DNA from 3 places in the Streptomyces sp. NPDC085900 genome. Region 2 is predicted to be linked to each of the others. Evidence: riboswitches for the same ligand, from Rfam matches in the RefSeq annotation. Region 2 holds a riboswitch; each other region holds the start of a gene.
The links. A riboswitch is a leader RNA that binds a small molecule or an ion and turns the genes downstream of it on or off. The one in region 2 is predicted to bind cyclic di-AMP.
Positions count from the first base shown of each region.

Region 1: it holds a riboswitch for cyclic di-AMP, as region 2 does, so the genes downstream of both, ACIGDI_RS16010 (peptidoglycan DD-metalloendopeptidase family protein) here and ACIGDI_RS24135 (transglycosylase family protein) in region 2, are expected to answer to the same signal.
Region 3: it holds a riboswitch for cyclic di-AMP, as region 2 does, so the genes downstream of both, ACIGDI_RS06120 (NlpC/P60 family protein) here and ACIGDI_RS24135 (transglycosylase family protein) in region 2, are expected to answer to the same signal.

Region 1 is NZ_JBITSP010000004.1:412,902-420,333, reverse strand. Features, by position in the region: gene ACIGDI_RS16015 (alpha-galactosidase) at 1-772, shown strand, start outside; cyclic di-AMP (ydaO/yuaA leader) riboswitch at 1,087-1,244, shown strand; gene ACIGDI_RS16010 (peptidoglycan DD-metalloendopeptidase family protein) at 1,249-2,184, shown strand; gene ACIGDI_RS16005 (SGNH/GDSL hydrolase family protein) at 2,430-3,215, shown strand; gene ACIGDI_RS16000 (TetR/AcrR family transcriptional regulator) at 3,319-3,939, opposite strand; gene ACIGDI_RS15995 (hypothetical protein) at 3,944-4,276, opposite strand; gene ACIGDI_RS15990 (Glu/Leu/Phe/Val dehydrogenase dimerization domain-containing protein) at 4,401-5,579, opposite strand; gene ACIGDI_RS15985 (MBL fold metallo-hydrolase) at 6,005-7,249, shown strand.
Region 2 is NZ_JBITSP010000007.1:24,680-32,111, forward strand. Features, by position in the region: gene ACIGDI_RS24115 (exopolyphosphatase) at 1-239, opposite strand, end outside; partial or broken gene ACIGDI_RS24120 (DUF501 domain-containing protein) at 441-842, opposite strand; gene ACIGDI_RS24125 (septum formation initiator family protein) at 866-1,342, opposite strand; gene eno (phosphopyruvate hydratase) at 1,452-2,738, opposite strand; gene ACIGDI_RS24135 (transglycosylase family protein) at 3,072-3,752, opposite strand; cyclic di-AMP (ydaO/yuaA leader) riboswitch at 3,756-3,926, opposite strand; gene ACIGDI_RS24140 (transglycosylase family protein) at 4,122-5,105, opposite strand; gene ACIGDI_RS24145 (cytochrome P450) at 5,261-6,667, opposite strand; gene ACIGDI_RS24150 (nucleoside triphosphate pyrophosphohydrolase) at 6,945-7,432, opposite strand, start outside.
Region 3 is NZ_JBITSP010000002.1:299,593-307,024, forward strand. Features, by position in the region: gene ACIGDI_RS06120 (NlpC/P60 family protein) at 89-2,089, opposite strand; cyclic di-AMP (ydaO/yuaA leader) riboswitch at 2,098-2,272, opposite strand; gene ACIGDI_RS06125 (DUF5997 family protein) at 2,477-2,884, opposite strand; gene ACIGDI_RS06130 (LysR family substrate-binding domain-containing protein) at 2,943-3,689, shown strand; gene ACIGDI_RS06135 (ATP-binding protein) at 3,834-6,434, shown strand; gene ACIGDI_RS06140 (FAD-binding oxidoreductase) at 6,541-7,432, shown strand, end outside.

The DNA of each region.
Region 1 (7,432 bases), on a different contig from region 2:
GTCCAGCGCTCAGATCGACTACGTGAAGTGGGACTTCAACCGTTGCTTCACGGACGCCGGCTGGCCCGGTGACGCCTACCCGCAGCGCCTCTGGGTCGACCACGTCCACACCCTCTACGCCTTGCTGGACCGGCTGCGGGCGGCCCACCCCGGTGTCGTCTTCGAGTCCTGCTCGGGCGGTGGCGGACGGATCGACCTCGGGATCATGAGCCGTACGGACCAGGTGTGGACCTCCGACAACACCGATCCGCTCGACCGGCTCGCCATCCAGCACGGCTTCAGCCAGATCCACCCCGCGCGCGTGATGGCCGCCTGGGTCACCGACAGCCCCAACACCCAGCTCAACGGGCGCGTCAGCTCGCTGCGCTTCCGGTTCGTCAGTGCCATGGCCGGAGTGCTCGGGGTGGGCGGGGACCTCACGCAGTGGACCGAGGAGGAGCTGGCCGAGGCCCGCGACTGGGTGAGCCTCTACAAGGAGATCCGGCCGCTCGTCCAGCACGGCGAGCTCCACCGCCTCAGGCCGCCGACGGGCGGGCTGAGCGCCGTGCAGTACGCGCGCGGGGACCAGAGCGTCGTCCTCGCCTGGCTGCAGGCACAGAGCTACGGCGAGCCCGTGCCGGCCCTGCGGCTGCGTGCCCTCGACCCGACAGCGTCGTACGAATGCCTCGAAACGGGCGAAGTGCATCGAGGTGCCGTATTGCTGCATCACGGTCTGCATACCGGACTTCGGGGCGACCTCGATGCGGCAGTTCTCCGCCTGCGCCGCATCTGACTCTTCTGTCCGAATTGCTGCGTTGATTGGGCTTCATTCCAACTCGCGCTGTGACAAGGGAAGCTGGAGCAGCGTCACGTGAGCAGCGTCATAGCCGTGACGGTGCGTACCTCGTCATGCTCACGTAATCAATCTGTCTTTCCTGCGGATTGAAGAGTGGGACGAAGCGGAAATTCACGGAGAGTGACCGTGGATTTCCGCAGAGGATCAAGGGAAACGGATTCACGGGGAACCGTCGCTTGTCCCTTCGCGTCCTCGTCGCTTACGTTCCACACCAATCCGGACGGACGCCCAATCCTGCCGCCGCCCGGAGCCCGCACCAATCACCCGTGTACGGCAGGAGCGGGGGACCCACAGGTACAACGCCTGTTCCGGTCTCCGGAACGGCTAGGGGTACAGCCGCGACCAGCGCGCGGCCGGGCATCTCCAGCCCGCACCCGACAGCTCACCTCGCAGGCGCCGGAGAGGAATTCGCCATGCCCGCGAAGGGTAAGCACCGTCGTCCGAAGTCCCAGCGCTTCACTCGCTCCATCGCCGTCGCCGGAACCGGCGGCGCCGCGCTCGCCCTCCCGCTGATGGGTGCCACGGGTGCCCACGCGGCCACCGCCCAGTCCGCTTCCCAGTCGGTTTCGGAAAAGGCCGTTCAGTCCCTTCCGAATACCGTGAAGAAGGCGACCGAAAAGAAGAACTCCGCCTCCGAAAAGGCGGTGCACGTCTATTCGGTCCGGTCCGGTGACTACCTTTCGAAGATCGCCGAGGAGCAGCACGTCAGCGGTGGCTGGCACAAGCTCTACGCCGACAACCGCACCGTCGTCGGCGACGACCCGTCGCTCATCCACCCCGGTCTGAAGCTCACGATCGGCAAGAAGGCCGCGACGAGCGCCCACAGGTCCTCCACGGCCAAGTCCTCGTCCTCGCAGGGTTCGACCTCGTCGAAGGAGCGCTCGTCCTCCTCCGGTGAGGGCACCACCCGCAGCGCTGCCGCGACCACCGCCTCCGCCACGGGCTTCCAGCTCCCCGTCTCCGGCGCCACCGTCGGCACCGGCTACCGCGTGGCCGGCAGCATGTGGTCCAGCGGCTACCACACCGGCGTCGACTTCGTCGTCCCCACCGGTACCCCCCTCAAGGCCGTGGGCGCGGGCACCGTCGTCTCCGCCGGCTGGGGCGGCGCGTACGGCAACCAGGTCGTCATCAGGCTCGCCGACGGCTACTACGCCCAGTACGGGCACCTCTCGCAGCTCTCCGTCTCGGCCGGCCAGAGCGTGAGCGCGGGCCAGCAGGTCGGCCTCTCCGGCGCTACGGGCAATGTCACCGGCCCGCACCTGCACTTCGAGATCCGGACCACGCCGAACTACGGCTCCGACGTGGACCCGGTCGCCTACCTCCGCTCCAAGGGCGTCGCCGTCGGCTGACCCCCCGCCGCCACGCCGCCTGACACGCTGCCGAAGGCCGGACCTCGATCCCCGGGTCCGGCCTTCGGTGTGTCCGACTGTTGACCCAGCAACAGCGCACATCGAGGGGTTATTCCGACCTTGGTCAACACTTTGCGAGTGGCTTATCTCACCGACCGTCAAGCCCTGCCTACGGTCGCGTAGGTCACATTCGAAGGTGAATCATGACGGCTGTGGCAGACGATTCGAAGAGTGACAGCAGATCAGTGATCGGGTCGTACGTCGCGGTGGGGGACAGCTTCACCGAGGGCGTCGGCGACCCCGGCCCCGACGGGGCCTTCGTCGGCTGGGCGGACCGCTTCGCGGTACTCCTCGCCGACCGGCGTCCCGAGGGCGACTTCAGGTACACGAACCTCGCGGTGCGCGGCAAACTGCTCGACCAGATCGTTGCGGACCAGCTCCCGCAGGCCGTCGAGCTGGCCCCGGACCTGGTCTCCTTCTGCGCGGGCGGCAACGACATCATCCGGCCGGGCACCGACCCCGACGAGGTGGCCGAGCGCTTCGAGCGCGCGATCATCCGGCTCACGCAGGTCGCCGGCACCGTCATGGTGACGACCGGGTTCGACACCCGTGGCGTGCCCGTGCTGAAGCACCTGCGCGGCAAGATCGCCACCTACAACGGGCATGTGCGGGCCATCGCCGACCGGTACGGCTGCCCCGTGCTCGACCTGTGGTCGCTGAAGTCGGTTCAGGACCGCAGGGCGTGGGACGGCGACCGGCTCCACCTCTCGCCCGAGGGCCACACGCGCGTGGCGCTGCGCGCCGGACAGGTCCTCGGCCTGGAGATCCCGGCCGACCCCGACCAGCCCTGGCCGCCGCTGCCGCCGCGCGGCACGCTGGAGGTACGGCGGGACGACGTGCAGTGGGCGCGCGAGTACCTGGTGCCGTGGATCGGGCGCCGACTGCGCGGCGAGTCGTCCGGCGACCACGTCACGGCGAAGGGCGCGCTGTCACCCGAGGACATCCGGACACGGATCGCCGCCGTCGCGTGACGGTTGACTGGGTGGGGCCTCCTGGTGCGAACCGGGGGGCCTCATTCTGTGACTGGGCGAACCCGAGAGGGCCCAGGTCTGTGATGGTCCCTACTTGCAGAGCTCATGTCTGCGAAGCGGTCAACGCCGCTCGGTCCAGACCCAGTTCGCGCGCCAGTGCCTCGTCCACCCACTCCTGCGCCCGGGCCCGTGAGACCGCTCCGGCGTACGAGGTCAGCTGGACCGCCAGCCCGTCCAGCAGGGCCGTCAGGCGCAGGGCCGTACCGAAGGGGTCGGGGCAGTGGAACTCGCCCGCGGCCACGCCCTCCGCGATGACCTCGGCGAGCGCCGCCTTCCACCGTTTGTCGAGGTCCCGCGCCACCTCCCGCAACGCGGGCTCGCGCAGCGCCGCCGCCCAGCCCTCGATCCACAGCCGCCAGCCCTTGGCCTGGCCGGTCGGCGCGTACCAGCGCACGGCGGCGCGCAGTCGCCGTAGCGCCGTGGTGCGACGGCCGAGCAGCTTGCGCAGATGGGCCAGGTCGTCCTCGGCGGCGTAGGTGAACGCGGCGGCGACCAGCTTCTCCTTCGTCGAGAAGTGGTACAGCACCAGGGCGTTGCTGACGCCGAGGGCCGACGCCACGTCGGCGATCCTGACCGCCGCCACGCCCCGCGCCTCGATCTGCTGGATGGCCGCCCGCAGCAGTTCCTCACGCCGCTCGGCCACGCTCAACCGCACTCTCGCCACGTCGTCACCCTATTCCGTCGTCCCTGACGGCGCCGGGTGAGACCGTTGTTTCGACCAGTTCCACCGGGTACAGCTCGGTCCTGGCGATCGCCGCGTCGCGATCGCCGGCCAGAGACGTGCGGCGCTCGTCGGCCATGAACCCGTCGTAACCGGCCTGCGAGGCGAACTCGATCAGCTGGATCTCGTCCGGGCGGCCCTCGGCGCCGTCGGCCCGCGCACGCTGCAGAATCCGGCCGTCGTGCTCGCCGAGCAGGGCCAGCACCTTGTCCTCGTACGCGGCCAGGGCCCCGGCGGCGCCGGGACGGGCCCAGAGCAGGCAGCACAGACGAATCGTCATGGTGTCCGACCCTATCCGGGGCGCGTCCTCAACTCCCGCCCCGGATCGGCCGTTTCGCGCGGGTCAGCCCGCGTGCCTCGACCCGAGGTCGTCGGCAGTGGACCGGCCCTTCCGGCCGCCGCCCTCAGCGGTACCAGCCGAACCGCTCCGCGATCACCGGCAGCCGGTCCGCGACGATGGCGTGGGCGGCCGCGCGCGGGGTCGTGCCGTCGGCCTCCGCGCGGGCCAGCATCTGCTCGACCAGGGCGCGCATCGAGCGGCGCGTATGGGCGAACGCCTCGTCCGCGTCCGGGCCGATGTCGCCGAACAGGGTCCACCACCACCAGGCGTTGGTCCCGGAGTTGACGACGACGTCGGGCAGCACGGTGACACCGCGCGTGGCCAGCAGTTCCTCCGCCTCGGGCAGTACGGGCATGTTGGCCGCCTCGACGATCCAACGGGCCCGGATCCGCTCCTGGTCCGCCGCGTCGATCGCGTACGAGACGGCCGCAGGCACCAGCACCTCCGCCTCGGCCGCCAGCCAGGCGTCGCCCGGCAGTTCGCGGTCCCCGGGCCGCAACACCGCCCGGTCCACGGTGCCGTACCCGTCGCGCGCCGCCAGCAGCGCCTCCACGTCGAGGCCGGCCGGGTTGGCGATGGTGCCCTTGATGTCGGCCACCGCCACGATCGTGAGCCCCGCGCGCGCGAGGAAGCGGGCCGTGGCCCCGCCCATGGTGCCCAGACCCTGCACGGCGACCCGCGTCCCGGCGTGCGGCACGCCCGCCCGGTCCAGGGCGGCCAGCGCCGACTCCGCGACGCCGCAGCCGCCCACCAGTTCGTCCAGGCCGATGCCGTCCACCTCGACGGCGAAGGCGTCCGCGAGCCGCCGCCGCGCCGTCACCTCGTCGTCGAGCAGCGGGTACACCGCCTGGATGGTGGAGACGAGTCCCGCCTCGGCCGCCGCCCGCTCCACCGTGTCCTGGGTGAGGCCGAGGTCCTCACCGGTGGTCCAGAAGCCTTCGACGTACGGCTTCATGGCGCGCAGGTAGCGCACCAGCAGTCCGTAGGCCGCCGCGTCCCGGGGATCGCAGTCGATGCCGCCCTTGGCGCCGCCCAGCGGGACGTAACGACCTTCGGGGTTGTAGTGCAGTGCTTCCTTCATGGTCATCCCGCGGGCGAGGCCGGTGACCTCGTCCAGCGTGCATCCCTCGCGCATCCGCAGTCCGCCGCTGGCGACACCGCGCACCAGCCGGTCGACGACCAGGAAGCCCTGGCGGCCGGTGATGTGGTCGGTCCAGGTGAGCGACATCAGGGGGGCGGTCATGAGGTCTCCTCGGAGACGGCGATCAGACGGGGACCGGGCGGCGGGGCGAGCGCCCCGGCGGGTACGGCGGCGAGGGGAATTACTGAATCGTCGGTCAGTATCGAGAGGGTGCCTCCGCTTGTCAACGGAGCCCGGGGGAGGGGCAGGATCACGGCTCCGACGAGGTTCCGTGGCGGCGGCGGGAATGGGCGCCGGGCGTCCCCGGTTTCCCAGGTGGTGGCTCCGCCTCCCGCCTCCCGCGGGAGCGGGCGCCGCGGTGCGCAGGTGAGCCGGGGAGCGGCAGTTCGACCTCTGCATGGCAGAGGTCGAGAGCGGCCGTATCTTTGGGCTTTCCTTGGAAAGAGCCCGCCGGGACCGCATGACTCGGGTGTTGTCAGTGGAGCCGACCATAATGGAATGCCTCACCGACTCCACCTGGAGGTACCGTGTCCGGTTTCCGTCCCCTGAGCTCCGGGCTCAAGGCGCTGCAGCCCGAGGCTTTCGGCGCGGATCCCACCGGTGAGCGCCTGGCGCGCATCCGCAGATCACCGCACTTCAAGGACGGGGTCTTCCAGAATCCCGGCGGCCCGACGAGCCGCCCCTCCATCTCGATGGTGGACTTCGCGAAGGTCTACTTCGACAAGGACGAGCGGCCCCGCCGCGGCCCCCGGGGCACCGTTCCGGTGCACGCCACCACCCTCGCCGACATCGCGAAGCCGCCGGCCACCGGGCTGCGGCTGACCTGGATGGGGCACTCCAGCGTGCTCGCGGAGATCGACGGTCACCGGGTGCTCTTCGACCCCGTCTGGGGTCAGCGCTGCTCCCCGTTCCCCTTCATCGGCCCCAAGCGGGTGCACCCGGTGCCGCTGCCACTGGCCGCGCTCGGCCCGGTCGACGTCGTCGTCATCTCGCACGACCACTACGACCACCTGGACCTGCCCACCATCAAGGCGCTGGCCGACACGGACACCCTCTTCGCCGTCCCGCTGGGCGTCGGCGCCCACCTCGAACACTGGGGAGTCTCCGCCGACCGGCTGCGCGAGCTGGACTGGCACGAGGCGACGAAGGTCGGCGGCCTCACGCTGACCGCCACTCCGGCCCGCCACTTCTGCGGCCGCGGGATGCGCAACACCCAGCACACCCTGTGGGCGTCGTGGTCCGTCGCCGGGGACGAGCACCGCGTCTACCACAGCGGCGACACCGGCTACTTCGACGGCTTCCGGGACATCGGCGCCGCGCACGGCCCCTTCGACGCCACCATGATCCAGATCGGCGCGTACTCCGACTTCTGGCCCGACATCCACATGACGCCCGAGGAGGGCATGCGGGCCCACCTCGACCTCCAGGGCGGACAGCCGCACGGCGTGATGCTGCCGATCCACTGGGCCACCTTCAACCTGGCACCCCACCCCTGGGCCGAGCCCGGCGAGGGCACCATCGAGGCCGCCCACGCCACCGGCTCCCGCATCGCCCTGCCCCGCCCCGGCGAGCCCTTCGAACCCACCGCCGAGACGATCCCCTCCGCCCCCTGGTGGCGCGAGGTCGCCCACACCCCCGACGGCGGCTGGCCGACGGCCCTCACCGGAGCGGCGATCAAGACGGCGGCCAACTCGGCGACCGACGACCACGCCGACGCCGGACGGGGCGCGGACGAGGGCACGGGGGAGCCGGAGGCGGTACCTGCTGGGTGAGGCCGGTGGGGGCGGCTCCGGGCGGCGGGTCCGAAGGGGGCCCGGAGCGGATCGACTGTTCGGCCTGAAATGGGTCGATTATCATAAAAAGTCCTCTACAGGCCGCACACGTCTCGCCCGGGAGGGCCGATGTGGACGTCGAAGGCCGTGGCCGGGCTCTGTGCCGTCGCCGCCCTGGGACTG
Region 2 (7,432 bases):
TCGGCGCCCAGGTCACGGATCACCTCCGCGTACTCCCGGCAGGCCGCGAAGGTCCGCTCCAGCGCCTCCGGAGCCAGCCGGCCGGTGCGGTCCACGTCCTGGCCGAGCCGCACGATCGTCATGCGCCGGTCCAGCTCCAGCAGTTCGCCGGTGCCGGGGTTGACGTCGGCGACCAGCAGCCGGATGGAGTTGGTGCCGCAGTCGACCGCGGCGACCCGGCTGAAACCCCTGGGCGTCATCGGCCGGGCCGAGAAGAAGCCGCTGCGGATGACGGTCGGGTCCTCCTCGGCCTCCTCGCCGGGGAACTCGTCCGCCGGGTCCGGAGCCGCCAGCGGCTGCACGCACGGCCCCTTGCGCCACCACTCCGGCAGCATCGCGATGGCCTCGTCGCCCAGGGGGTTCACGCCCGGGCCCGCGGCCAGGGAGTGACCCACCAGCACGTGCAGGCACTTCACCCGGTCCGGCATGCCGCCCGCGCTCGGGAAGCCCTCCAGCACCTCGATCTCGTCCCGCCGCCGGATGTAGTCCTCGTGCGCGGCACGGTAGGCGGCGGCCAGCTCCGGGTCGGTCTGCAGCCGCTCCGTCATCTCCTTCATGACGCCGTTCGCCTCCAGCGTGCCGATCGCCGAGGCGGCGCGCGGACACGTCAGGTAGTACGTCGTCGGGAAGGGCGTGCCGTCCGGCAGCCGGGGCGCCGTCTCCACGACGTCCGGCTGTCCGCACGGGCAGCGGTGGGCGATCGCGCGCAGCCCGCGCGGCGGCCGCCCGAGCTGCTGCTTGAAGGCCTCGACGTCGGCGTCGGTGGGCTCGGTGCGCGGGGTGGGCGGCGGAGGCGTTTCCACTGAGAACTGTCTTTCTGGTCAGGTCACTGGTCGGAGGCGTCGGACTTGTCGACCCCGTCCCAGACGTTCGCGTACCACGGGCGGTCTGCGCCGCCCAGTTCGGCGCGCGACTGCTTGGCGCCGTGCGGGTCGATGACGACGTATCCCGTCTCGCCCGGCATCACGTAGTGCAGCCGCTGCCGGATCTGCTGCTCGGCGTAGGAGTCGTCCTGCCAGCGCGCCTTGAGGTCGCGCAGCTGCTCGACCCGCTCCTCGGCCTGCTGCTTCTGGCGCTGCAGATCGGAGATCTCGGCGCGCTGGGAGACGTACTGCCTTATCGGGTAGGCGAGGGCCACGACGAGGGTGCACAGCACCAGGGCGAGCAGCGCGGCCCGGCCCGTCAGCCGGGAGCGGCGGGCCTGCCGTTTGGTCTGGGAGCGGTAGACCCGGGCCGCCGTCTGCTCGCCGAGCAGCCTGAGCCTGGTCGCGGTGGAGAACCGGTCCCGGTCCTTCACGGCCATGTCCCCGCCTCCCGTTCATCGCCGTTCACACGTGCGTACGTCCCCGCACACGGTACGGGACCGGTACGGGGACGTACGTACGACTGGCTCAGGATTGACCCTTTGCGGCTCAGCCCTTGAAGCGGGGGAAGGCGCTGCGGCCGGCGTACACCGCGGCGTCGTCGAGGATCTCCTCGATGCGCAGCAGCTGGTTGTACTTGGCGACGCGCTCGGAGCGGGCCGGGGCGCCGGTCTTGATCTGGCCGCAGTTGGTGGCGACGGCGAGGTCGGCGATGGTGACGTCCTCGGTCTCGCCGGAGCGGTGGGACATCATGCACTTGAAGCCGTTGCGCTGGGCCAGCTCGACGGCGTCCAGGGTCTCGGTCAGCGAGCCGATCTGGTTGACCTTGACCAGCAGGGCGTTGGCGGTGCCCTCCTCGATGCCGCGGGCCAGGCGCTCGGGGTTGGTGACGAACAGGTCGTCGCCGACGATCTGCACCTTGTCGCCGAGCTTGTCCGTGAGGACCTTCCAGCCGGCCCAGTCGTCCTCGAACAGCGGGTCCTCGATGGAGACGAGCGGGTAGGCCGCCACGAGCTCCTCGTAGTACTCCGTCATCTCGGCGGCCGAGCGGTCCTTGCCCTCGAACTGGTACTTGCCGTCCTTGTAGAACTCGGAGGCGGCGACGTCGAGCGCGAGGGCGATCTGCTCGCCGGGGACGTACCCGGCCTGCTTGATGGCCTCGAGGATCAGGTCGAGGGCGTCACGGTTGGAGCCCAGGTTCGGGGCGAAGCCGCCCTCGTCGCCGAGGCCGGTGGCCAGGCCCTTGGACTTCAGCACGGACTTGAGGGTGTGGTAGACCTCGGCGCCCCAGCGCAGGGCCTCGGAGAAGGTCTCCGCGCCGATCGGGGCGATCATGAACTCCTGGATGTCCACGTTGGAGTCGGCGTGCGAGCCGCCGTTCAGGATGTTCATCATCGGCACCGGCAGCAGGTGCGCGTTCGGGCCGCCCAGGTAGCGGAAGAGGGGGAGGTCGCTGGCCTCGGAGGCGGCGTGGGCGACGGCGAGGGAGACGCCGAGGATGGCGTTGGCGCCCAGCGAGCCCTTGTTGTCGGTGGCGTCCAGGTCGAACATGGCCTGGTCGATCAGGCGCTGCTCGGTGGCGTCGTAGCCGACCAGCTCCGGGCCGATCTGCTCGATGACGGCGAGGACGGCCTTCTCGACACCCTTGCCCTTGTAGCGGTTGGGGTCACCGTCGCGGAGCTCGATGGCCTCGAAGGCGCCCGTGGAGGCGCCGGAGGGGACGGCGGCACGACCCGTGCTGCCGTCGTCGAGGCCGACCTCGACCTCGACCGTGGGGTTGCCTCGGGAGTCCAGGATTTCCCGGGCTACGACGACGTCGATGGACGGCACGAGCATCTCCTTCTTGGATGTGACGCTGGTTGTGCGGGGCACGTGGGCCCTTCTGGGCCCTACCTCAGCCTTGCGACTAGAGCCTAACCGCCCCGGGGCCATCGGCCAGCCGACCGACCGTCCCGTGGACAAGGACAGACGGTACCTATTGTTCACGCCCGGAACAAAGGAGGGTGAACACAGCATGTATCGCGGGCGACGGCGGGCAAAGAAAAACCCCGCTCCGGTGCGTACGGGGGAAGACGCACCGGAGCGGGGAGCCCGTGGGGACGGGGGTGGCCCTCACGTGCCTCCACTGTGGGGGACACGGATGTGCGGGGCCTGTGGTTCGACTGTGTCCTACTTCAGGTGCAGCTGCTGACCGGGGTAGATCAGGTCGGCGTCCGTGACGATGTCCTTGTTCAGGTCGAACAGCTTCTTCCAGCCGCCCTTGACCTTGTGGTCGGCGGCGATGGAGCTGAGGGTGTCGCCCTTGACGACCTTGTACTCGCCGTCACCCTTCTTGACCTTCTTGCCGGTCGGGGTGGTGACGGTCTTGGTCGACTTCTTGGGGGCCGGACGCTCGGAGGAGCGGGAGGCCTGCTGCTCGGTGGTGGAGCGGGTGGTGGTGCCGGACGAGCCGGTGGAGGCGCTGGAGCCGTTGTAGGCGGCGCTGGACAGGCCCGTGCCGCAGACCGGCCAGGCACCCTTGCCCTGGGAGGCGAGAACCTTCTCGGCGACGGCTATCTGCTGGGACTTGGAGGCCTGGTTGGCCTGCGGGGCGTAGGCGGTGCCGCCGTACGCGGCCCAGGTGGAGGCGGAGAACTGCAGACCGCCGTAGTAGCCGTTGCCGGTGTTGATGGACCAGTTGCCGCCCGACTCGCACTGGGCGACCGCGTCCCACTCGGAGGCCGTGGCGGCGGAGGCGTTGCCGGCCGCCATCAGCGGGGCGGCGATGGCGACACCGGTGACACCGGCGAGCGCGGCGGCGCGGGTGGCCTTGGACGGACGACGGTGCTTGCCCTTGGCGGAAAACAGCATGGTGGATCCCCTCACCGACGCCTGCGAGGTGAGCTGTCGGGTTCGGGCCGGTTGAGTTGCCCGGCCGCGGCCTCGCTCTCGCGAGCCGCGGCTACACCCCAAGCCACCACCGTCAACCACCCGGTGGGGCACTTACCTTGGGTCCCCCGCTCCTGCCTACGGCGCTGTTAAGCGACGACTGTTCCCGTACGGCCGCTGGCAGGATTCGGCGTTGCGACAGACGGGGCTCGGGTTGCCGAGCGGTCACGACCGTAGACACGGAATCCGCCGAATTTCAAAGACGATCAGGGCTTCTGAGACTCATCCCACACTTTCACCAAACCGGACATTCAGCGCGAAGCGTGACGTGAACTCCCGCCGCATTTCGCCCTATTCGGCAGGGAGATCCAGGGTCTGACCGGTGAAGATGTGGTTCGGGTCGGTACCGATGGCCTGCTTGTTCGCGTCGTAGATGGCGCGCCATCCGCCGTCCACGTCAAGGGAGTCGGCGATGGAGGCGAGAGTGTCGCCGGTGCGGACCGTGTACGAGTCGTGCGCGGCGGCCTTCGTGGCGCCGCCGTCGACACTCTCGTCGGCGCTGGCGCCGCGGTGCTTGCCGGTGCCGGTGCCGGTCGTCGCGGAGTCGACGGCCCCGGTGTCGACGAGGCTCCAAGAACCCAGCGCCTGCTGAGAATTGTCCGACTCGTCACCCTTCGCCCGACCCGCGGACGAGCCGCCGGCCCCCTGGGACGCGCTCGGAGTCGAGATGGAGGGCGAGGCGGAGCTGTCCGATTTGCTGGACTTGCCACTGGAATGCGAGGAAGAGCCCGGAGAGACCGAGGGCGAACCGGACGCGTCCGAGGAGGCGGAGTCACCGGACGGGTCGCTCGACGCGTTACCCGACGAATTGGACAAACCAGTTGAGTCCGAACCGTCGGACGAATCGGATGAGTCGGACGAGCCGCCCCCGATGCCGGTGTCCACGTCTGCCGAACCGGAGTCCTTGCTCAGCCCCGACGTCAGTCCGCAGGTATGGAAGGCGCCGACGCCTTCGGCGTCCAGGAGCTTCTCGGCGACGGCTATCTGCTGGTTGCGGCTGGCCAGGTCGGCCCGGGGGGCGTAGTCGAGGCCGCCGTACTTCTCCCAGTCCGCCTGGGACAGCTTCAGGCCGCCGTAGAAGCCGCTGCCGCTGTTCTCGCTCCAGGAGCCACCTGTCTCGCACTGCGCCACCTTGTCCCAGGTGGTCCCGTCGGCGGCGCTGGCGCCACCCGCGGCGAACAGCGGGATCGCGATGGCGGAGCCGGTCACTCCGGCCGCGACGAGGAGAGCCGGAGCCTGGCGGGGGCGACGGTGACGACCGTTCCCGGAGAGCATGCGGAGGGCCTTTCGCGAGACAGCAATGACCGCGGCGCGTGAAGCTTGGGCCAAACCTTCGCGCCGCTGTTGATCCGTGAACGTAGCGGCTACCGATCACTTGTCACAAGTTAATGCCGCGTAGATCACGTGAAGATCACAGACTTGAGCGCGTGTCACGTTTGCGCGGCCGGACGCGATGCGTCGACCGGGGTGAACTCGACCGGGAGCGTGCGGAGTCCACGCATGATGAGCCCGCCCCGCCACCTCAACTCCCCCGGTTCCTCGGCCAGTCGGAGATCCGGCAGCCGGGTGAGGAGCGTCGCGAGGGCGGTCTGGCCCTCCAGCCGGGCCAGCGGGGCGCCCAGGCAGTAATGGATGCCGTGGCCGTATCCCAGGTGCTGGTTGTCGCGTCGGGACAGGTCGAGGGTGTCGGGTTCGGTGAACCGGGCGGGGTCGCGGTCCGCCGCGGCGAGTACGACGAGCACGGGGTCGCCGGCCGCGATGTCCTGTCCGCCGATGGTCAGCGGCTCGGTGGCGAACCGCCAGGTGGCGAGCTCCACCGGCCCGTCGTAGCGCAGGAGTTCCTCCACACCGGTCTCCAGCAGGCCGCGTTCGCCCGCGGCGAGGGAGCTCTGCAGGCGGGCCCGCTGCTCGGGGTGGGTGAGAAGGGCGAAGGTGCCGTTGCCGATGAGGTTGACGGTGGTCTCGAACCCCGCGAAGAGCAGGATGAAGGCCATCGCCGCGGCCTCGTTCTCGGTGAGGTGCTCGCCGTGGTCGGAGGCGCGGATCAGGCCGGAGATGAGGTCCTCGCCGGGGGCGGGGGTGTCCGGGAGGGCGGCGCGCTTGCGGTGGATGAGGTCGGCGAGATACCCGCGCATCTTCTTCACCGACCGCGCCACCCCGCCCCTGGGCCCGCCCTGATGCCGGATCATCATCCCCGCCCAGTCCCGGAAGTCGTCCTGGTCCTCGCGGGGCACGCCGAGCAGGTCGCAGATCGCGTGGATGGGCAGCGGGAAGGCGAACTCGTGGATGAGGTCGGCGGAGCCCTTCTCCGCGAACCGGTCGATGAACTGATCGGTCAACTGCTGCACGCGCGGAGCGAATTCGGCCACCCTGCGAGGCGTGAACGCCTTGGAGACGAGGCGGCGCAGCCGGGTGTGGTCGGGCGGGTCGATGTTGAGCAGATGCGTCATCAACTCGGCCTTGCGCTCACCCGGAATGCCCGTCTTGCCCTTGGCGTGCGCGGGCTCGTCGTGATGGGCCGGGTTCTTCGACAGCCGGTTGTCGGCGAGGGTCTGCTTGGCGTCGGCGTAACGCGTGACCAGCCAGGCTTCGACTCCGCTGGGGAGGGTGGTGCGGTGCACGGGGGCGTGCTCGCGGAGCCAGGCGTAGGCGGGGTAGGGGTTGGTGGCGAATTCCCAGGTGAAGAGGGCGGGGGGTGAGGGGGTGGGGGTGGTGGGCTCCGGGGGCGCGGGTGTCGCGGACGCGGGGGTGTCGGGCTCGGGAGTGGGGGGTGCGGGGGCGGCGGGCGCGGACGCGGACGCGGGGGTGGGCTGGTCGGGGGTGGGCTGGTCGGTCACTCCTTGACGGTATCCGGGTTCGAGGGGAGTGCCCTACGGAGGGCGGCGAGGGTGGCGAGGGTGGCGGCGGCGTGCGGGGCGCCGTCTTCGGCGCCCTCGGCCGGGCAGTGTTCGGCACGGACGAGGTGCAGGGCCGCGAGGTCCAGCCGGCCCTCAGGGTGGCCCGCGCGCGCCGCCCTGTCGCCTGCACGACCGTCGAGCTCCCCGCAGCCGCCGGTGCCGCCAACTCGGCTTCCGTCAGGCCCCCTTGCCTTGCCCCGCCCTCGAGGCGACGGGACTAACCCGGCAGCCCCTCGGCCCTGCGCACCGCGTCGCGATAGGTGCGCGCCGCCACCCGCAGAGCCGCCTCGGGATCCACTCCCTCCGCCTCCGCCCGCGCCGCCAGCGCCAGCAGCTCGTACCCGATGCCCTCGCCGGCGGGAAGCGGCACCTCCAGGGCCGCCGTGCGCACCCTCGACGCCAGCTTCGAGGCGAGGGCCAGGCCGGGCTGCCCGAGGGGTATGCCGTCGGTCACCGACTCCCGCTGCTTCTCGATCGCCTTCGTGCGCAGCCAGTGCTCCTTGACCTCCTCCGGGGTCGAGGCGGTCTCGTCGCCGAAGACGTGCGGGTGGCGGTGGACGAGCTTCGCGACGATGCCGCCGGCCACGTCGTCGATCGAGAAGGGGGCGTCCGGGTCCTCCTCGGCGATGCGGGAGTGGAAGACGACCTGGAGCAGGACGTCCCCCAGTTCCTCGCGCAGCTCGTCGCGGTCTCCGTCCTCGATCG
Region 3 (7,432 bases), on a different contig from region 2:
TGTCATGACGAAGGGCCCCGCGCAGCCTTGGCAGCGCGGGGCCCGGAAACGTTCTTCGGTTATGGAGATTCGATGGCGTGACGAACCGTCAGGCCGGTCGCACGGCGATGCGGATCGCCGCCTCCCCGGCGTTGTGGATCGACTCCTCACGGATGACCGAGCCCGGGCCGGGGGCGTGGATCATCAGACCGTTGCCCGTGTAGAGGCCCACATGGCTGAAGTTGTCGTGGAAGAAGATGAGGTCACCGGGGCGGCTCTCGGCGAGGGGGATCACCGTGCCGGCGCTCGACTGCTCGCTCGTACTGCGCGGCAGCGCGACCCCGGCGGCCTTCCAGGCGGCCTGGGTCAGCCCCGCGTTGTCGTACGACTCCGGGCCGACGGCACCCCACAGGCACGGCCTGCCGATCTGCGCGCGGGCGAACTCCACGGCCCGGTCGGCCTTCGTGCCGGTGGACGTCTCGACGGCCGGGACGCCCGTCTCCAGGACGGTCGGCTGCGGCGCCGGCCGCTCCTCGACCACCGGCACGCCGGTGTCCAGAACCGACGGCTCCCGCAACCGCCGAGCCACGTCGGCGGCCCGCCGGGCCTGCTCCTGCGCCACGGGGTCCCGCCAGTCGGCCTGCGGCGCCGCCGCCGCGATGATCTGCTGGGCGCCGGTGTCCCAGCCGGGCTGTGCGGGGGCGGACGGGGCCATGGTCTGGGCGACGAGCTGCTGTGCGCCGGTGTCCCAGCCGGGCTGTGCGGGGGCGGACGGGGCCATGGTCTGGGCGACAAGCTGCTGTGCGCCGGTGTCCCAGCCGGGTTGTGCGGGGGCGGACGGGGCCATGGTCTGGGCGACGAGCTGGTGGGCGCCCGTGTCCCAGCCCGGCTGCGCCGGCGCGGCTGTGGTGCTCGCGCGGTTGGTGGCTGTCTGCTGGGCGGGTATCGCCCAGCTCGGCTGCGCCGGTGCGGAGGGGGACATCGTCTGCGCGACGAGCTGTTGTGCGCCGGTGTCCCAACCGGGTTGTGCCGGGGCCGATGGGGCCATGGTCTGCGCGACGAGCTGTTGGGCGCCGGTGTCCCAGCCGGGCTGTGCGGGGGCGGACGGCGTCATCGACTGGGCGACGAGCTGCTGAGCGCCCGTGTCCCAGCCCGGCTGCGCCGGCGTGGCCGCCATGCTCGTGCCTGCGGTGGCGGCCTGCTGGGGTCGGGACGTCCAGTCGGGCTGGGCCGGTGCGGAGTCGTTCATCGTGCGGGCCGCGGCCGCCTGCTGGACCTGGGCCGCCCAGCTGGGCTGCGCCGGTGTGGCCTCGATCGCCGCGGGGGCCGCGCTCTGCGGGGCCGGGGCCGCCTGCCAGGTGCTCCGGTCCGGCTGCGGGGCGACGGCGGGACGCGGGGCGGAGGTCTGCCGGGCGACGTGCCGGTACAGCAGGTCGCTGGCCGCGGCGACCTTGCGCTGGTTCTCCTGCTTGGATCTGCGCAGCGAGGTCTGCCGCGACTCCGCGGGGGCCGGGGCGGCCGGGAGTGCAGCGGCCGCTTCCTGGCGGGGCTGGGGCACCGCGGGAAGCGCAGCCGTGGGGGCGGCGGGCAGCTCGGCCATCGGGCGACGGGGCCCGGCGGCGGGCAGCTCGGGTACGGCCCGGGCGGGGGCCTCCAGCTCACGAGCCGCACGAGCCTCCACCGCGCGAGCTTCCACCGGACGGGGGGGCCGGGTGGCGGCGGGACGCCTGGCCGGGGTGCGGTCGGACGGGAGGATCGCCGGGACGGTCGGTCCGATGGACGCCCGGGCCATGTCGAACCACTGCCGGGAGACGTTGTCCAGGTCGGGGTCCGAGCCCCCGCGCGGCTGACCGCCACGCTCGCCGGTGCCGCGCGCCTTCTGCACGCGGGTCAGGTTGAACTGCCCGGTGTCCTCCTCGGCACGGTCGTACAGGCTGCTCACACGCTGCCGGACGTCCTCCCGGCTGGGTGCTTCGTCGCCCGGCTGGGGCGAGGCGTCGGCCGTCTGCGAGAACAGGGCCACCGAGGTGAGGGCGGCCGTCGCGAGGGCGGAGTTGCGCATACCGGGGAGGCCGAAGCCTCCGGCACGCGACGATCGTTCCGGCGCCATGGGGGCCGTACTCCTTCCGTACTCCGCCTACCGAGTTAGCTGTCGGGTTCGGGCGGTCAATTCCGGAAGGCATGCCCTACGGCCCTTGCGCCGAAGCGCAGTCGGGCCGATTCACCCCATGAATCGGTTGGGTCCCCGGTTCCGGCCGCCGCGAAGGCGCACCGGATTCGGCGGAGGCCGCTCTTCCCGACGGGGTTCGCCGGAGTGACACGAGCGGCCTGAGGCCAAGCTAGCCAACTTGTGCGCCTCGTGTGAAGGTTGACGGCCGGAATGTCCGATACGCTTTTGTGACCTTCGTCGTGACGCACCGTCAGATCCCTTTTCGGTGGACGGAGGGCGTGCAGGTGGTGACGGAGAGTCACCGAACGCCTCTCCGGCCACGTGGCGTCAGGAACGCGGAGCCTGATCCTCGCCCGCCGCCCGCTCGGCGTTGCGCTTCTTGATCCGCGCGCCCTCCTTGCGGACCTCCGCCTGCGTCGCGCGCTCCTTGACCAGCCACTCGGGCTGCTCCTGCTTCAGGGTCTCGATCTCCTCGGTGGTGAGGGCCTCGGTGACCCCGCCGCGCGCGAGACCCGAGATGGAGACGCCCAGCTTCGCCGCGACCACCGGACGGGGGTGCGGGCCGTTGGCCCGCAGCTCGCGCAGCCACTCGGGCGGATTCGCCTGGAGCTCGTCGAGCTGGGCGCGCGAGACGACACCCTCACGGAACTCTGCGGGGGTGGCCTCGAGGTACACACCCAGCTTCTTCGCCGCGGTGGCGGGCTTCATCGTCTGGGCGGTCTGGTGCGACTTCATGGGGTCAAGGGTATCGAGCGCGTACGACGCCTCCGACCACGGCCGGTAACCTGGCGGGGTGACAGGCTCGGAAGCATCCCAGACGTTCCGGCTTGCGTACGTCCCGGGGACGACGCCCGCCAAGTGGGTGCGGATCTGGAACGAGCGCCTGCCCGACATCCCGCTGACCCTTCAGCCCGTAGCGGCCGCCGAGGCCCCCGACGTACTGCGGGCCGGCGAGGCCGACGCGGGGCTGGTGCGGCTCCCGGTGGACCGTGCGTACTTCAGCGCCATCCCCCTCTACACCGAGACGACCGTGGCCGTCGTACCCAAGGACCACGTGATCACGGCCGCGGAGGAGATCACCCTCGCCGACCTGGCCGACGAGGTGCTCTTCCACCCCCTCGACGACGTCCTCGACTGGGACGCCCCGCCCGGCGAGCCCGCCTTCGAGCGCCCGGCGACGACCGAGGACGCCGTGGAGCTCGTCGCGGCGGGCGTCGGCCTCCTGGTGGTGCCCCAGTCCCTGGCCCGCCTCCACCACCGCAAGGACCTCACCTACCGCCCGGTGACCGACGCGCCCCGGTCGAGCGTGGCCCTGTCCTGGCCGGAGGACGCCACCACCGACCTGGTGGAGGACTTCATCGGCATCGTCCGCGGCCGTACGGTCAACAGCTCCCGCGGCCGCAAGCCGCAGCCGGCGGAGAAGACCGCGGACAAGCCGGCGCCCCGCCGCAAGCCCGCGGCGGCGAAGACGCCCGCCCGCAGCCCCAGGACGGGCACGTCGAAGACCCCGAAGCGAGGAAAGCCCCGCCGCCGCTCCTAAGCCCCGTGGACCCGGCGTTTCGCACGGGCACTTCGCAGGGATGCGGGCACTTCGCAGGGATTCGGACGGTGGCCGTCCAGTACCTGCCCGGCCCCCGAACCGGACCGCGAAGACTTCACCCCGCCCCGGTGACACAATCGGTGAGTGGACCGGGGGATCCTCGAGCGTGAGCCCGAGCTGGAGCTGCTGGCCTCGGCCGCACAACAGGCGGCGGACGGCGCCGGTGCGGTGGCACTTGTCTTCGGCGAGGCGGGAATCGGCAAGTCGAGCCTGGTCGGAGCCCTGCCCGAGCGGTTGCCCGGGCAGGCGCGGGTGCTGGTCGGCCAGTGTGACGACCTCACCACCCGGCGCCCCCTCGGACCCTTCCGCGACCTCGTCGGCAGCGTCGGCGCCGACCTCGCCCGAGCCGTCACGGAGGGCGCCGATCGGCACCGCGTCTACGAGTCCCTGCACGCCGAGCTCGCCGTGACTCCGCATCCTGCGGTACTCGTCGTCGAGGACGTGCACTGGGCCGACGAGGCATCCCTGGACGCCCTGCGCTTCCTCGTCCGGCGCATGGACCGGCTGCCCGCCCTGCTCGTCCTCACCTACCGCGACGACGAACTGCACCGCGGCCACCCCCTGCGTCACCTCCTCGGCCAGGTCTCCCGCGCCCCCCGCGTGCACCGCCTGCCGCTGGCCCGGCTCTCCCTCGACGCGGTACGCGAGCTCAGCGCGGCCGGCCGGCTCGACCCGGCGCAGGTGTACCAGGTGACCTCCGGCAACCCCTTCTTCGTCACCGAGGTCCTGGCGGCCGGCGGCACCGGGGGAGTGCCGCCCACGGTCGTCGACGCCGTGCTCGCCCGGCTGCGCGGGCTGCGGCCGGACACCGTGGACGCCCTGGAACAGCTCGCCGTCGTTCCCTCGGCCGTCGAACGCCGACTGGTCGACGCGCTGCTCACCGACGGCGTGGCGGTCCTCGCCGAGGCCGAACAGCGCGGGCTGCTCACCGTCACCCCCGAGCGGATCGCCTTCCGGCACGAGCTGATCCGGCGGGCCGTCGCCGACTCCGTGCCCGCCGCCCGGCGCATCGAACTCGACCGCCACGTCCTCGCTGCGCTCGCCGCCCTGCCCGGCGCCGACGCCGCCCGCATCGTCCACCACGCCGCGCGGGCCGGCGACCTGGACGCCATCGCCCGCTACGGCCCGGACGCCGCCCGGGACGCCGCCGACGCCGGCGCCCACCGCGAGGCCGCGGCCCAGCTCAGGCTCGTCCTGCGCCAGCGCCACCGCTACGGCCCGGCCGAACTCGCCGAGCTGCTCGAACGTCACGCCGTGGAGAGCTACACCATCGCCGACACGGCCGCCGCCGTCACCGCCGAGCGCGAGGCGGTCGCCCTGCGCCGGTCGCTCGGCGACATCCTCGCGCTCGGCTCCGACCTGCGCTGGCTCTCCCGCATCCACTGGTGGGCCGGTGACGCCGACCAGGCCCAGGCCGCCGCCCGCGAGGCCGTCGCCGTCCTGGAACACGCGGGCGACGACCGGCTGCTCGCCCTGGCCGTCAGCAACATCGCCCAGCTGCGCATGCTGTCCGACCGCTACTCCGAGGCCGTCGAACACGCCGAGCGCGCCATCGTCCTGGCCCGCAAGGCCGACGACTCGGCGATCCTCTCGCACGCCCTCAACAACCTCGGCACGGCCCGCTGGCGGGGCGGCGACCCCGACGGGCGCAAGCAGCTGGAGGAGAGCCTGGAGGTCGCCCTCGGCGCCGGCGAGGTCGAGCACGCCTGCCGCTCCTACGCCAACCTGATCTGGAACCTCCTGGACAACCTGCAGTACGCCGACGCCGACCGCTTCCTGCCGCCGGCCCTCGACCTGGCCGACCGCGCCGAGCACCTCGGCTTCCTCACCTACCTCCACGTCGAACTGGCCCTGCGCCGCCTGGCCGCCGCCGACTGGGAGGACGCCGAACGGCACGCCGAGTTCGGCATCCACGACTTCCCGCCGGCCCGCTGCCCCGCCCTGACCGTGCTGGCGCGGGTGCGCGTCCGGTCCGGCAGGCCCGGGGCCGGCGAGCTCCTCGCCGAGGCCCGGGAGATCGCCGTACGGACCAGGGAGCTCCAGCGCACCGGCCCGGTGGCGGCCGCGCAGGCGGAGGCGGCCTGGCTGCGCGGCGACGCGGACGCCGTGGTGGCGGCCGCGGCCCCGGTCCACGCCCAGGCCCGCCATCTGTCCGGGATCCCCTACGGCGCCGAACTCGGCTACTGGCTCACCAAGGCCGGGCATCCGGTGCCGACGGACGACTCCGACCACCCCTACGCCCTGCAGGCGCGCGGCCACTGGCGGGAGGCCGCGGCCGTCTGGAAGGCCGCCGGCTGCCCCTACGAACACGCCGCCGCCTTCGCGGAGAGCCCGCACCCCGCCGACAAGCTCGAGGCCCTCGCCGAACTCGACGTCCTGGGCGCCGAACCGCTGGCCCGCCGAGTCCGCGCCGAACTGCGCCGCCTCGGGGTGCGGCACATCCCCCGCGGCCCGCTCGCCGCCACCCGCGGCAACCCCGGCCGGCTCACCGAACGCCAGCTCCAGGTGATGCGGCTGCTCGCCCAGGGCCTGACCAACGCGGAGATCGCCGCGCGCCTCGTCGTGTCCGTCCGTACCGTCGACAACCACGTCCGCGCCGTCCTCGGCAAACTGGACGCACCCACCCGTCGGCACGTCGCCGTCCGCGCCACGGAGCTCGGGTTGCTGCCGGAGCGCGAAACGTAGGTATCGCGGGCGGCCGAGGTAGGTGATGCCCACCGATGCCCGCACCCGCGCAACCCGAGTAGAACGTGCGTATCGACCCGACTCACGAAGAAACGGGGGATATCGCATGACCACCACAGAGGCCCAGGCGGCGCGACAGGAACTCGCGGACTTCACGGGGGAGCTCATCGGCCCCGAGGACTCCGGCTACGAGCAGGCCCGCGCCGTCTACAACGCGATGATCGACCGGCGCCCCGCCCTCGTCGCGCGCTGCGCCGACGCGGACGCCGTCGCCCGGGTGATCGGCTTCGCCCGCGCCCACGACCTGCCCCTCGCGGTCCGCGGCGGCGGCCACCACGGTGCCGGGATGGGCACCGTCGACGGGGGAGTGGTCGCCGACCTGTCCCCCATGAAGGAGATCCACGTCGACCCCGAGGCCCGCACGGTCCGCGTCGGCGGCGGCTGCGTGTGGGGCGAGGTGGACCGCGCCACCCACGCCCACGGCCTCGCCACCCCCAGCGGCATCGTCTCCACCACCGGCGTGGGCGGCCTCGCCACCGGCGGCGGCCTGGGGCACCTCACCCGCAGGTGCGGCCTGACCATCGACAACATCCTCTCCGCCGACGTCGTCCTGGCCGACGGCCGGCAGGTGCGCGCGAGCGCCGACGAGAACAGCGACCTGTTCTGGGCGCTGCGCGGAGGCGGCGGCAACTTCGGCGTCGTCACCTCCTTCTTGCTGCGGCTGCACGAGATCGACACCGTGGTGGCCGGACCCACCTTCTGGCCCGTCGAGATCAGCGCCGACGTCCTCACCGCCTACCGGGACTTCCTCCCGAACGCGCCCCGCGACCTCAACGCCTTCTTCCTCTACGGCACCGTGCCACCGGCCCCGCCGTTCCCCGAGGAGATCCAGCTCCGCAAGACCGCCGGCGTCGTCTGGTGCCACACCGGCGGCGACCCCGAGACCGCCGCGCGCGAGATGGCACCGCTGCTCGACGCCCTGCCGGAGCCGATGCTGC